DNA from 4 places in the Bacillus sp. Marseille-P3661 genome. Region 2 is predicted to be linked to each of the others. Evidence: riboswitches for the same ligand, from Rfam matches in the RefSeq annotation. Region 2 holds a riboswitch; each other region holds the start of a gene.

Region 1 (3,171 bases), on a different contig from region 2:
TCCACTAAAATAATTAAGTCTTTCATGAAATCAAATAAACTTGAAAATGCCAAAACATCTTTTCCTATTCTTTTCACAAATTGTTTCATTATTTTCGATCTCCCTTAATGTCATGAAAAACACAATATTGATTTTTTCCATTTTTCTTAGCTGTGTACATCGCGGTATCAGCATTCTTCATTAATGTTCCCTTGTCCGAACCGTCATAAGGATAGAAACTGATACCTATACTTGTAGTTACTTGTAGTTTATTTCCATGTATGTCATAAGGATAACCAACTTTATTGATAATAGAATGTGCAACTGCAATAGCATCTTCTTTAGCTTTTATATCTCGAAGTAATATTGTAAATTCATCTCCACCTATCCGTGCAGCTAAATCGCTATCAGGTAAACATGCAGTAATACGCTTACAAACCTCTATTAATAACAAGTCCCCCATGTCATGTCCAAAATTATCATTGACCGCTTTAAAGCCATCTAAATCTAAAAACATGATGGCTAACGGCTTTGAAGTTTTGTTTTGGTAATCCACTTCCAAGATACCGGATACCTTTTCTTTAAAAAATCTTAAGTTGGGTAACCCCGTTAAATTATCATGATATGCCATATACTTTATTTTTTGCTCGGCTCGTTTTTGTTCGGTAATATCATGAATAACAACAAGCGCACCAATAATCTCACCGGTTTTACTTGTAATTTGTTTACCATTTACTGAATGAAATTGAGCAGATTCACCATTTGGTTTGTATATTAATTGTTGATGCTTAACCTCTTCTCCTCTTAAAGCTCTTAACAAAGGTATATTGTTAGTATTCATTTCTTGATTATCATCTTCATAGATATTCAATTTTTGTGTCCAATGCTCGTAAGGAATCGGAAATGATAGAAAATCTTTATTTACACGTTGTGAAGAAGTGCCATTCATATATAATAGATTTCCATCTTTGTCACAGACAGATACTCCCTCATCCATATTTTCTGTCACTGCGCGTAAAAACGTTTCTTTTAATAGTGAATTTTGTACACTTTTTTCCACATATTGAAGAAAAATATATATGCAAATTCCGATAAATACCATTTGAACACCATCAAAAACATAATCTAAAATTGTATTTTCAATAGTAATTCCTAAAGATTCAAGCACTTCATCCAAGTATTGAATAACTGCAAACATAAGAAATAGCCATAAAAAATTTTTGAGAGTTAAAAACCTCTTTGTTAGTGTAGTCATTGCAATATCGTACATATTGTTTGGTCCTCCCTATTTCAAATGAGTTAAACTTTATATAAGGATTGACCTGAAATTTCTCATAAAAAAAGCCATTCTAAAAAAGAATAGCTTTTTGTCTATCCTTTGGTAACCCGGCTGCCATTGTAGATACTTTAGGCCCGTGGCTTTGCGTCCCTAGCTTTCGATAGGTTTGCCATTTTCAAAAGTTGTTTAGTTTAAATATTAATTAACTAGCAAGTACCGAGATGTCGTTAACTCCGCCCTTTAACTTTTTTTCGCTAACCAAAATTACTCTTCTCAATAGGATCTATAGACTTAAACTTGCGGAAATCTAATTCAGCTAGTTTCCGCTTTGTGATATCCCTAGCAACTATAACAACACTCTCAATCTGCCCATTTTCACCTCGTACAGGAGTTCCTTTTGCTTCAACGTATACCCAATGACCATCTGCATGGATATGTCGAAATTCAATCTGAGCAGGTGTATTAGTAGCAATCGTTTCATCATGCATTCTCCGTACATATGGAATATCTTCCGGATGAATAAATTGAAAAACAGACATTTCATGAATTTCTTCAGGTGAATAGCCTAATATTGATTGATGTGAAGGTGAGACGTATTGAAGTACTCCATTCAAATCAACAACTCTAATTAGATCTGATGTATTCTCTGCTATAAGTCGATACTTCTCTTCACTAGCTTTTAAAGCCTCTTCTACTCGTTTTCGCTCTGTAATATCCACACAAGATGCAATGACCTCAACTATTTGTCCACCTTTTCGAATAGGTCGTAATGACGCTAAATAGTGAAGACCATTATATTCCATTTCAAAAACAACCTCTTCTTCCCCATTGAAAGCTCTTCGATAATAACTTGTGATCTCTTCAGCCACTTCAACACTTAAAACTTCAAAGTGGTCCTTCCCGAGAATTTGTTCTGGTACGAATCCTAATCGATACAGTAATTCGCCATCACACAAAGTATGGATATACCTTCCGTCCTGCTCCTTGACTTTTAACGTCATACCTTGCTGCTGACGTATAGTGTCATGCAGTTCTTGTTGCGCTATCCTAAACGCTTCTTCCATCCACTTTTGTTCCCTTATTTCTTGTGGAACTCCAAGTTGGTCGACTAGTTGCTCAAGTTCAGCAAACTTCTTCTCAATCTCTTCTATTGGCACAGGTTTACTGAATAAGTAGCCTTGTGCTTTATTACATAGATGCTGTTGTAAGAATATAAGCTGTTCTTTTGTTTCAACACCTTCAGCAATGACTTCTAGTTTAAGTTGGTGTGCCATCGCAATAATGGTTTCTACAATAGTAGAATCATTTACATCTTCTAAACAATCTCGAACGAAGGATTGGTCAATTTTCACAATATCGATTGGGAATTTTTTCAAGTAATAAAGCGAACTATAACCCGTCCCGAAATCATCTAAACTAATTGTTACTCCTAGCTTTTTCAGCTCAGACACTATCTTGAGCGCATGATGTGTATCAATCATCATACTTTCGGTAATCTCAAGCTCCAAAAATGCTGGAGGTAAACCAGTTTCATTTAGTATATGGCTAACCATTTTAATTAAATTGGGCTGATAAAACTGCCTTACTGAAAGGTTAACAGATACAACAGGTGTCATAATACCTTTATCATGTAAGGCCTTCATCTGAGTACACGCTTGTCTTAATGCCCATTCCCCAATTGGAACGATCATACCGGTTTCTTCTGCCAAAGGAATAAAGCGTGCGGGGGAAATTAATCCTTTATCAGGATGTTGCCAGCGAATTAGAGCTTCTAGTCCAGATAGTTCACCTGATTGGATATCGACCTTTGGCTGGTAATATAAAACAAATTCTTCATGTTCAATTGCTTTTCGAAGATCCGCTTCCATAGTGAATACTTCATTTGTGATTTCAGCTGATTTATTTTCATAGAA
Region 2 (3,171 bases):
AAAAATAGCAAGTGAATCCTCTTCATCAAGCCGATGAAGAGGAAACCGCGTAAAAAATACCAAGTGATTCCTTTTCATCAGGCCGATGAAGAGGAAACCGCGTAAAAAATACCAAGTGATTCCTCTTCATCAGGTCGATGAAGAGGATACTTCGTAAAAAATACCAAGTGATTCCTCTTCATCAAGCCGATGAAGAGGAAACTGTATTAAAAATACCAAGTGATTCCTCTTCATCAGGCCGATGAAGAGGAAACCGCGTAAAAAATACCAAGTGATTCCTCTTCATCAAGCCGATGAAGAGGAAACTGTATTAAAAATACCAAGTGAATCCTCTTCATCAGGTCGATGAAGAGGAATCCGCGTAAAAAATACCAAGTGAATCCTCTTCATCAAGCCGATGAAGAGGAATCTGTATTAAAAATACCAAGTGAAACCTCTTCATCAAGCCGATGAAGAGAAAACCGCATTAAAAATAGCAAGTGAATCCTCTTCATCAAGCCAATGAAGAGGAAACCGCGTAAAAAATACCAAGTGAATCCTCTTCATCAGGTTGATGAAGAGGATTCACCAACAATGTATTTTCATATATTTATCGAACTACCAGCCTTGATATGATACCTCGATATCGAACCTACAGGTAATTCTAATACTGATTTAGCGTTTTTTATCGGAAAGATAACGGTCCAAGGCTTAACATTTTCTTTTGCATAAACAATTTGATTGTTCTTGTTCAAAAAAACGACATCAATAGGAAAAAACATAAAAAACATGTGAATCGAATTACATGGCTCTATTAGAATTCCTTCATTAACAATCGGTTTAAGCCGAAACATTAATCCTCTAAATCGTTTAAAAAAGCTAGTGTATTTAATGATTTTTATAGGAATTTCATGCACTCTTTTTGTTTCAATTAACCTCACTAAAACACGACCTTTGCTTTATAAGCATAATGATTAACTAAAAGTATAAATGTTGGATTAATAGACATTATTTATGTAGAAGTAAAGATTTTATAAGAAATCTTAAATATTTTATACCATAATTAACTATAAAATGAATAATTTTGTCATTGTCGCTTTTAGTTTAGAGATGCTATTATTCATTTACAAACAACAGCGACAACAAGCAATCGGTTGTTTGTAATACAACGTGATAAGGGCAAACCGTGGGAAATCACGGGACGCAAAACTAAAGGGGCTAAATCGTCACACTAAAAACGATATGCCAGCCAGTTGCCGAAAATAGTGATCGCTAGATACTACTATTCTTCGGGGGATAGTATTTTTTTATACAAAAAATATCTCAATATTCTGAAGGGTGGTCACATATAATGATGAACCAAATTAAAAAGTTTTTTAAAGAAGAAGAAGGTCAAGGTATGACGGAGTACGGATTAATTCTAGGATTAATCGCATTAGCAGCTGTTATAGCAATGACAACAATGGGTGGAGAAATTAGTAAAAAGTTCGAGGAAATTACGAGCAAAATAACAGGTGCAACTACAACGTCTGGATCATAAACAACAACTTACATTCATTAAAGAATTATTCATATAAAAAAGAGATAAAGGCAAACCGTGGGAAATTGCGGGACGCAAAACTAAAGGGGCTAAATCGTCAACACTAAAAAACGATATGCCAGCCAGTTACCGAAAATAGTGAGGACTACCTACTATTCTTCGGCGAATAGTATTTTTTTATGCAAAAAAATCGAAAAGGATGAACTCACAAATGATAAATTCAATAAAAAAGTTTTTTAAAGAAGAAGAAGGACAAGGTATGACAGAGTACGGATTAATTCTAGGATTAATCGCTTTAGCAGCTGTTATAGCAATGACAACAATGGGTGGAGAAATCAGTAAAAAGTTTGGTGAAATTACTAGCAAAATTACAGGTACAACTACACCGTCTGGTTCTTAAAAACAAATCCTTTAGAAAACCCCTACTTTTTCATTCCAATGAATTGTCAAAGTTGGGGTTTTCTTTAAATTGAAGATTTACTTGCGAGGTGTTTAAGAATGACATACGTCATCTTACTTATAGCATTACTTATATCTTTTTTTACGGATATTAAGAAACGAAAAATATTAAATATCGTCACTTTTCCAGCAATGCTGCTAGGAATTGTGTTACACACCCTAACAGCAGGTTGGGATGGGTTTGTATTCAGTTCATTAGGATTATTAACTGGATTTGCATTATTAATTATTCCTTATGCGTTAGGGGGTATGGCTGCTGGCGATGTAAAACTTTTAATGGCAATTGGAGCTTTAAAAGGTACAGCATTTGTGATTGGATCCTTTATCTATATAGCCATAATTGGCGGTATTATAGCATTAATAATCTTACTTAAACAGCGAGAATTGTTATCCTCTTTAAAACGAATTTTCTTTTCAGCACAATTAAGAACATTAAATGGCCTAAGTAAAAATGAATTGCATCACGCTTTTCCATATGGAGTTGCGATTGTTTTAGGAACAGTAGGCTATACGGGAGTGAGTCTACTTTGATTAAATCACAAAAAGGACAAGCTACCGTTGAATTGGCTTTAAGTTTAATTATTTTATTGTTTTTAGTTTTCGGTATTGTTGATTTCGGACGTATTTTTCATGCATATCTAACGCTAGAGCATGCAGGTCGGGAAGCAGGTCGAATCGCTAGCTTAGGTGCACTAGATACCGAAGTTGTACAACGAGCAAAAGAGTCCGCACCATCGCTTGAGGCTAATGATATTACTATTTCTGCAACACCTTCGGCAAGTAACCGAAAGAGTGGATCCTATGTCACGATAAATATGACATATCCAATAACTTTCTCGATTCCATTATTCAAAGAATTTCTGCCAAACCCTTTATTGGTTAGCACAAAAACTGTCATGAGGGTGGAATGAAAATGAAACCTTTCTTAAAACAACAAGAAGGTGCTGTCATTGTCTTGGTCGCACTCATGATGTCCATATTTGTTGGTTTCCTTGCGTTAGTGATGGATATGGGCTCCATTTATCTTGAAAAAAATAGACTCCAGAAAATAGCAGATGCTGCTGCATTAGCAGGTGCACAAGAGCTTCCAAATTATTATTCACAAGCAGAACAAGAGGTTCAAAATGCAATCCACTTAAACGGTGGAGATTTGACAAATTTTACAATGACGACAAATCAAAGCTATACCATGC
Region 3 (3,171 bases), on a different contig from region 2:
TAACCTTCCTGGTAACAAACTCAATCCCTCTTAATGGTGACTCATGGTTAAATAAAATCCCGCTGCATGTAAACATTTGAAAGCTTTCACGATAGTTTACTGTCATCCAATGACCAAATAATTTAGAGACGCCGTAAGGACTTCTAGGGTAAAATGGCGTTTTTTCCGATTGCATTTGTTCTTGAATTAAACCGAACATCTCACTGGTTGAAGCTTGATAGAATTTTATGCTCGGGTTTACTAATCGGATCGCCTCTAACATGTTGAGAACGCCAACCCCTGTTACATTTGCTGTGAGGATAGGTTGCTCCCATGAAGTTCCAACAAAGCTTTGTGCTGCAAGGTTATAAACTTCATCAGGCATTGTCTGTTTTAATACGCGAATAAGGGAGGAAGGATCTGTAATATCACCTTCAATTAGATCTACATCTTCTTGTATTCCTAAGAAGGATAATCTCCAATGTGTCTCTGAACTTCTGCGGGCTTTAAGCCCAACTACTTTGTAGCCTTTTTCTAATAAAAATTTTGCGAGATAGGCACCATCTTGACCGGTAATACCTGTTACTAAAGCTGTTTTCATTCTAACCCCCCATTTATAAGGTAATAGTGCAGTACCTTCGTTAGGAAAAATAATAAGTAATAACGAAGGTGTATATCGCTAAGGGCATGTATATAGCTGCTTAATTGGTATTGCTATGCTATGCTAATGTTATATATATGAATTTCCCAACATGCTGTTCCTCATGGACAGTATTAAAGATAATTCGAACAAACCATACAAGACTGCATAAGATAGCAAAAAGGAGTAAAATAAATGGATCTAATTACTTTTATTTTGACTGCAGTTATGGCGTTGGTTATAGGAATCGTAGCGGATAAGTTGTCACCTTTTGGGATGCCTGGAGGTTGGGCCGGAGCTATTGTCGCTGGGTTTATTGGGGCTTGGCTAGGGCCAGATTTATTTGGGTCTTGGGGCCCGGTAGTAGCGGGTATTTGGTTAGGCCCTGCACTTATTGGGGCCATTATTGTTGTGATTGTTGCAGGGTTAATTGCGAGACTTTTTGATTAATTTTAAAAAAATATTGAAACAGTTTGACTATAAATGGATAACATAATTATTTATTAAAATTCTGCGAATGATCGAGACTTTAAACCTAATAGTTTAGATGCAAGGAAATAAAAAAATACCTTTTCACCAATTTTTCAACAAAATTTGTTACTATTGATCTATATTTCCAAGTTTGATTTTTTGCTAATATGGGTATAAGTAACACAACCGAAATCGTACGAAGTGGCAAACCTGACGAAAGTCAGTGACGCAAAGCTAGAGGGGCTAAAGTCAAACGACCATGTTCGCCAGCTACCGAATAACGATACTTCCTACGAGGTGCGATTAAGGTACATTTCAAGGAAGGGAGTTTTTACTATGTGGTTGTCCATCGCAGCAACAATGGTGTTAATTGGAGGACTATCGTATATCCAATGGAAATTAGCATTAAAATCAATGGAATAATTCATTATGGTTTAGATTTTAGGTAGTATATTAGCATATAAAAAAACGCCTTACTTCACGAACTTTTTGTTCTGGGTTAAGGCGCTTTTTATTTGAGTTAAAAATAGTACGAGTGCAATATATTCGCAGGATAAAGAAGAAGACGTTGCGGACTTTTTAGTGTCCTTAGAGAAATTAACCCTGGCATGTCTTAGAAATAGGTAAGTATGTTAGTGTAGTTTTTGGTTTTTGTTCTAGTAGCCTGAATTATTGTAATATTAAAAAAACATAGTATAATATTAACAGACTCATTATTTGGAGGATTTTAACAATGGACTCTTTTCAGGCAAGGGATAAAAGTGACCTGTTTTTTCACTATTATCCAGCAGAATCAGATAACGTGATGATCTTGCTCCATGGAATAAGTGAAGATCATAAATATTTAAGTCCGATCGCCGATTTTATTGCAAATGAAAATCTTGCGCATGTATATACACCAGATTTACGTGGTTATGGAAAGCAGTCAATACGGAGAGGGGACTTGGATTATATTGGCCAGCATGAGGATGATTTAATGGACTTCATAAATTGGATCAATCGTAAACATAACAACCCAACGATCATTCTAGCCGGCCACTCTGCTGGCGGAGGTACGACACTGCGCTTTGCAGTAAGCTCATATAGCGAGCATATCCATGGATATTTATTGCTGGCACCCTTTATTCATCCATTTGCTCCAACAACACCGAAAAAAAACGAAAATAGCAGCTCGAGTGTAAGTTTCATTAAATTACTTTCATTAATGCTCCTTAATCGTCTTAGGATTACTAAATTTAACAATTGGATGGTATATACAAATAATAAGCCCGAGCATATTCAACATGGCAGGGAAACCCTTCAACTGAGTTACCGACTATTTTTCTCTCGTTTTCCACATCTTTACAAAGATAGTCTAAAAGCATTGCATAAACCTACATTAGTACTTGTAGGAGATAAAGATGAGGAATTTGTAGCTGACCAATATCACCCACTATTTACAAAGTATAATAATGCGAAGGTACATATGATTAGTGAAGCAAATCATGATGGGATATTATCTCATCCTGTTACCTATCAAATGACAAAAAAGTGGATAGAAGAGGTATTTCAATAAAAGGAGTTTTCATAATGCAAAGTCAGACTAAAAGTCAAACTTTAGTAAATACCGAAACAAGAACAGTAGGGAAAACACTATTGTTAGTAGGAATTATTTTGGTTGCGTTTAATTTACGACCAGCGTTGACATCGGTTGGGCCGTTAGTTAGTTTAATTCGTGCAGATACGGGGATCACAGCTGGTTTAGCTGGTTTTATCACGACACTTCCGTTACTTTCATTTGGGATTCTATCCATTTTAGCACCAAAATTTGGTCATCGTTATGGTAATGAACGAATGATATTTGTTGGTTTAATGGTACTCGTAGGTGGCATTCTGATACGTTCAAGTGGGTTTATTTCATTATTATTCGTGGGAACTGCATTGATTGGGATAGGCATAGCTATTTCTAATGTTTTATTACCAGGTATTATTAAAAATAAATTTCCTGAAAAAGTAGGACTAATGACAAGTATCTATACAACGTCAATGGCTGTGATTGCTGCGTTAGGATCAGGCTTTAGTGTCATTCTAGCGGAAGATTT
Region 4 (3,171 bases), on a different contig from region 2:
AGAAAATTTAATTCATAATCTATACTATTTTTTTTAAATAAAGTGATAAAGTCTTCAGTATTATCATCATATGATACGAAGGTAACATATATAGGATATCTGTTTTGAAATAATAAGAAATCTTGTAAAAACCTACGGTTCCTATCTACATAATTGTCTTCTTCAGAGCACTCATTTATAAAATATATGGATTGTGTATTCCCTTCGATTTTTATATAATGACCGATATTATCTAAAAATGTATCAGTAAGTTTTTCTTCCTGAATCCATATTTCTGCCATCTGTTCTCCAATCAATATTTTAAAGTTTTAAGAAATATATTTATTGATGTGATGCTGAAATTTCCTGGATTTTACGTTCTACAAGTGGATAAAAATTATTTTTAGCGCTAGTCGTTGTATTTCCTCCAAAAAAGTTTGTGCCTGGACAGGTTTTGACATTATATTCAGGCCCTTTATCTAACACTCTTTCCCCCGTTTTCAAACTCCACCAATGATGGTAAGTGATGCTATCAATAGAAGGAGTTAACCCAAATTTCATGCTTAACAAAGCAGTGATATAAACGATCGTTTCTTTTTGTTCTGCTGTCATGACATCATGTCCCCTATCAAAGTTTCCAACATTTTCAATGGTTAATCCTACTGAATTGGCCTTCCATCCTATTGATCCTTCAGGAGTTACATTAAACGGTCGAGATACGGCTATTTTACCATCTGGAAAAGTTGTGATATTTTGCGCAATTGTCTTCCACCCCTTTTCTCTAATATGATAGTTCTCCATTCCCTTCAGCATAGAAAAATGATTATAACCGTTAAAATGTTTATATGATGGTGCCCATGTATGATGATGTTGGATTAGTGTTATTTTACGACTAAATTTATGATGTTGTAGCCAATTCTTAAATTCATCCCTCGTCATCAGAATATGCTTTCCTTGCATCGTCATTTTTTTAGGATTAATCTTTATTATTTGCCCGAGATGTAATTCATCAGAGGACAATCCATTTGTTGTTTTTATGATCTCGACTGTAGAATTATGTGCCCTAGCAATCGTCTGTAGTGTATCTCCAGCAACCACCTCGTACAACACCGGAACCCACAATCTCTGACCAACAAATAATACGTTCTCTTGTAAACCATTTGTTGCTTTTATTTCTTCTACGGAGGTTTCATACTTCATTGCGATTTCCTCTAAAGAATCTCCCGATTGCACTACGTAAATATTAGTTGGTTTAATTTGTACCGCGTATGCAGGAAATTCATTAATCAACACAACGAAAATAATACAAAGTAAAAGTACTGAATTTTTCTTCAATTTTTTAGCCCTTTCATATTTTGAATTTGATCACTAATTTCTTCATAAACGACAGTAATAGTTTGGAAAAGATAGTAATGAATTTATTCTTATTTTTGATTGGTAATTACTTGGAAACCCTAACTAATGAATAAATCGAAACAACAATTTACTTAGTTCTATACTTATTGAAAACAAACTCTTCCATTTATTTGGATAAAGATTTCCTGCAATAGCAATAATTTCAGATTGCTGAAGATGAAAAAAGTTAGTATATTTAATCTCGCAAACATGTTGAAAAGCATGGACGCAAAGCTATAGGGACTAAGGTGTAAAGCACTATGTCAGCCAGTTGCCACTTTTATTATATAAAAGTGGAGATTCAAAAATAAAAGAATCTCATTTGAAGGGAAGAGGAATATGCAACCAATCATGTCAAGAACAGAAAAATTCTCAAAACCAACAAAAAAGAGCAGCCTAAAGAAAAAGGTTGTAACTATTGTAGTGGCAGGTACGATTACCTTAGGAGCAGGTGTTACATTTGGTGCTTCACCATTATTGGATAATGTAAAATCATTTATAGCTGATACATTAGGTTTAGAAAAAAATGAACTTTCAACTAGTGCGAATACTACGCATGCTTCTGAAGTTACAGATTTTGATACATTTTTAATTGCTCTAAAAAATAGAATTACTTCTGAGCTTGGTAATCATAATGAAACTAAAAAAACAGAAGTAGATACAGCTATCACTCAATATAATGCTACATTACAATCTGAAGCTGATGCTCAGGCAACAACTGATATCACTGCAGGAAAAGCACAACTAGACACATTAGCTGCAACAGAAATTCAAGAAGCTAAGGACGCACTTGACTCTAAGTATCTAGAAATTTTCCCATCTACTACTCAACAATAATCTTAACGATATTGGGATAGATATGCTTTTACTTGGGTAAAAACCCAATTAATATAAAACAATAAGGCGCTATGGATGTCCTGACACCATAGTGCCTTATTTTGTGCTATAAAAAGTTTTCATAACAACTCTAAATGTCTCTATTTTTTCAAATTGATTTCCAATTTCTATTAATATCCCCTTCTAGCTGTGGCAATACTATGTGGGAACTGACACAGACATTATAATCGTTTACGGACGTTTTAGGGGGACGAAACTTTGGATCAAACATGGGTTTCATTAATTCCATTTTTAATTGTGATAATAATGGCAATTTGGTTAAAAGACATCTTACCTGGTCTTGTAGTTGGACTTCTTGTTGGATCTATTATTGTTACAGCGAACATAATAACTGGTACACAACAGTCGATTTCTTACATAGTAACAACCTTATCCGATGAAACGAATATTAAAATAGTAAGTTTTCTTTATGTATTCGGCGGTTTAGTAGGGATGATGAATATCGCTGGAGGTATTAAAGGATTTTCAGAATGGATTGGCACGAAAATTAAGTCTGAGCGCGGGATCCTTGGACTTATTTGGTTTACATTACCTTTTACGTTCATGATGCCAATGTTTAGGATTATGATGATAGGACCGATTGTTAAAACACTAATAAAAAAAATGAACCTATCTAAGGAAAAAGTCGGGATGACCATGGACATCTCAACAGAATCAGTGATAGTACTATTACCTGTAGCTACAGCGTTTGTTGGGTTTATGGTTTCTTTAGTCGAAGGTGGAATTCGGGGACTAAATTTAGATATGTCACCGTATGAAGTATTTTTACTAAGCATCTTGTTTAACTTTTATGCGATTGTCATGTTAATCATCGGGATTGTACAGACGCTTTGGCCTTCTAAGAAGAAATCTAATCAGAGCAGAAAAAAAGCAGACCATAATGAAGATGAAGAACATGAA

The links. A riboswitch is a leader RNA that binds a small molecule or an ion and turns the genes downstream of it on or off. The one in region 2 is predicted to bind cyclic di-GMP.
Region 1: another riboswitch for cyclic di-GMP. It lies ahead of C1724_RS02330 (diguanylate cyclase domain-containing protein); the one in region 2 lies ahead of C1724_RS20690 (Flp family type IVb pilin).
Region 3: another riboswitch for cyclic di-GMP. It lies ahead of C1724_RS16010 (alpha/beta hydrolase); the one in region 2 lies ahead of C1724_RS20690 (Flp family type IVb pilin).
Region 4: another riboswitch for cyclic di-GMP. It lies ahead of C1724_RS09285 (hypothetical protein); the one in region 2 lies ahead of C1724_RS20690 (Flp family type IVb pilin).

Annotation. Positions count from the first base shown of each region.
Region 1 covers NZ_LT965953.1:517,732-520,902, reverse strand. The annotation lists gene C1724_RS02335 (PAS domain S-box protein) at 1-89, opposite strand, end outside; gene C1724_RS02330 (diguanylate cyclase domain-containing protein) at 89-1,249, opposite strand; cyclic di-GMP riboswitch class I at 1,357-1,439, opposite strand; gene C1724_RS02325 (EAL domain-containing protein) at 1,513-3,171, opposite strand, start outside.
Region 2 covers NZ_LT965956.1:356,151-359,321, reverse strand. The annotation lists gene C1724_RS20695 (DUF192 domain-containing protein) at 582-920, opposite strand; cyclic di-GMP riboswitch class I at 1,148-1,240, shown strand; gene C1724_RS20690 (Flp family type IVb pilin) at 1,331-1,519, shown strand; cyclic di-GMP riboswitch class I at 1,559-1,653, shown strand; gene C1724_RS20685 (Flp family type IVb pilin) at 1,731-1,919, shown strand; gene C1724_RS20680 (A24 family peptidase) at 2,018-2,509, shown strand; gene C1724_RS20675 (TadE/TadG family type IV pilus assembly protein) at 2,506-2,889, shown strand; gene C1724_RS20670 (pilus assembly protein TadG-related protein) at 2,892-3,171, shown strand, end outside.
Region 3 covers NZ_LT965954.1:995,810-998,980, reverse strand. The annotation lists gene gmd (GDP-mannose 4,6-dehydratase) at 1-580, opposite strand, end outside; gene C1724_RS16015 (GlsB/YeaQ/YmgE family stress response membrane protein) at 815-1,069, shown strand; cyclic di-GMP riboswitch class I at 1,284-1,368, shown strand; gene C1724_RS16010 (alpha/beta hydrolase) at 1,824-2,645, shown strand; gene C1724_RS16005 (CynX/NimT family MFS transporter) at 2,660-3,171, shown strand, end outside.
Region 4 covers NZ_LT965953.1:2,003,149-2,006,319, forward strand. The annotation lists gene C1724_RS09275 (hypothetical protein) at 1-281, opposite strand, end outside; gene C1724_RS09280 (LysM peptidoglycan-binding domain-containing protein) at 322-1,314, opposite strand; cyclic di-GMP riboswitch class I at 1,568-1,653, shown strand; gene C1724_RS09285 (hypothetical protein) at 1,714-2,211, shown strand; gene C1724_RS09290 (Na+/H+ antiporter NhaC family protein) at 2,470-3,171, shown strand, end outside.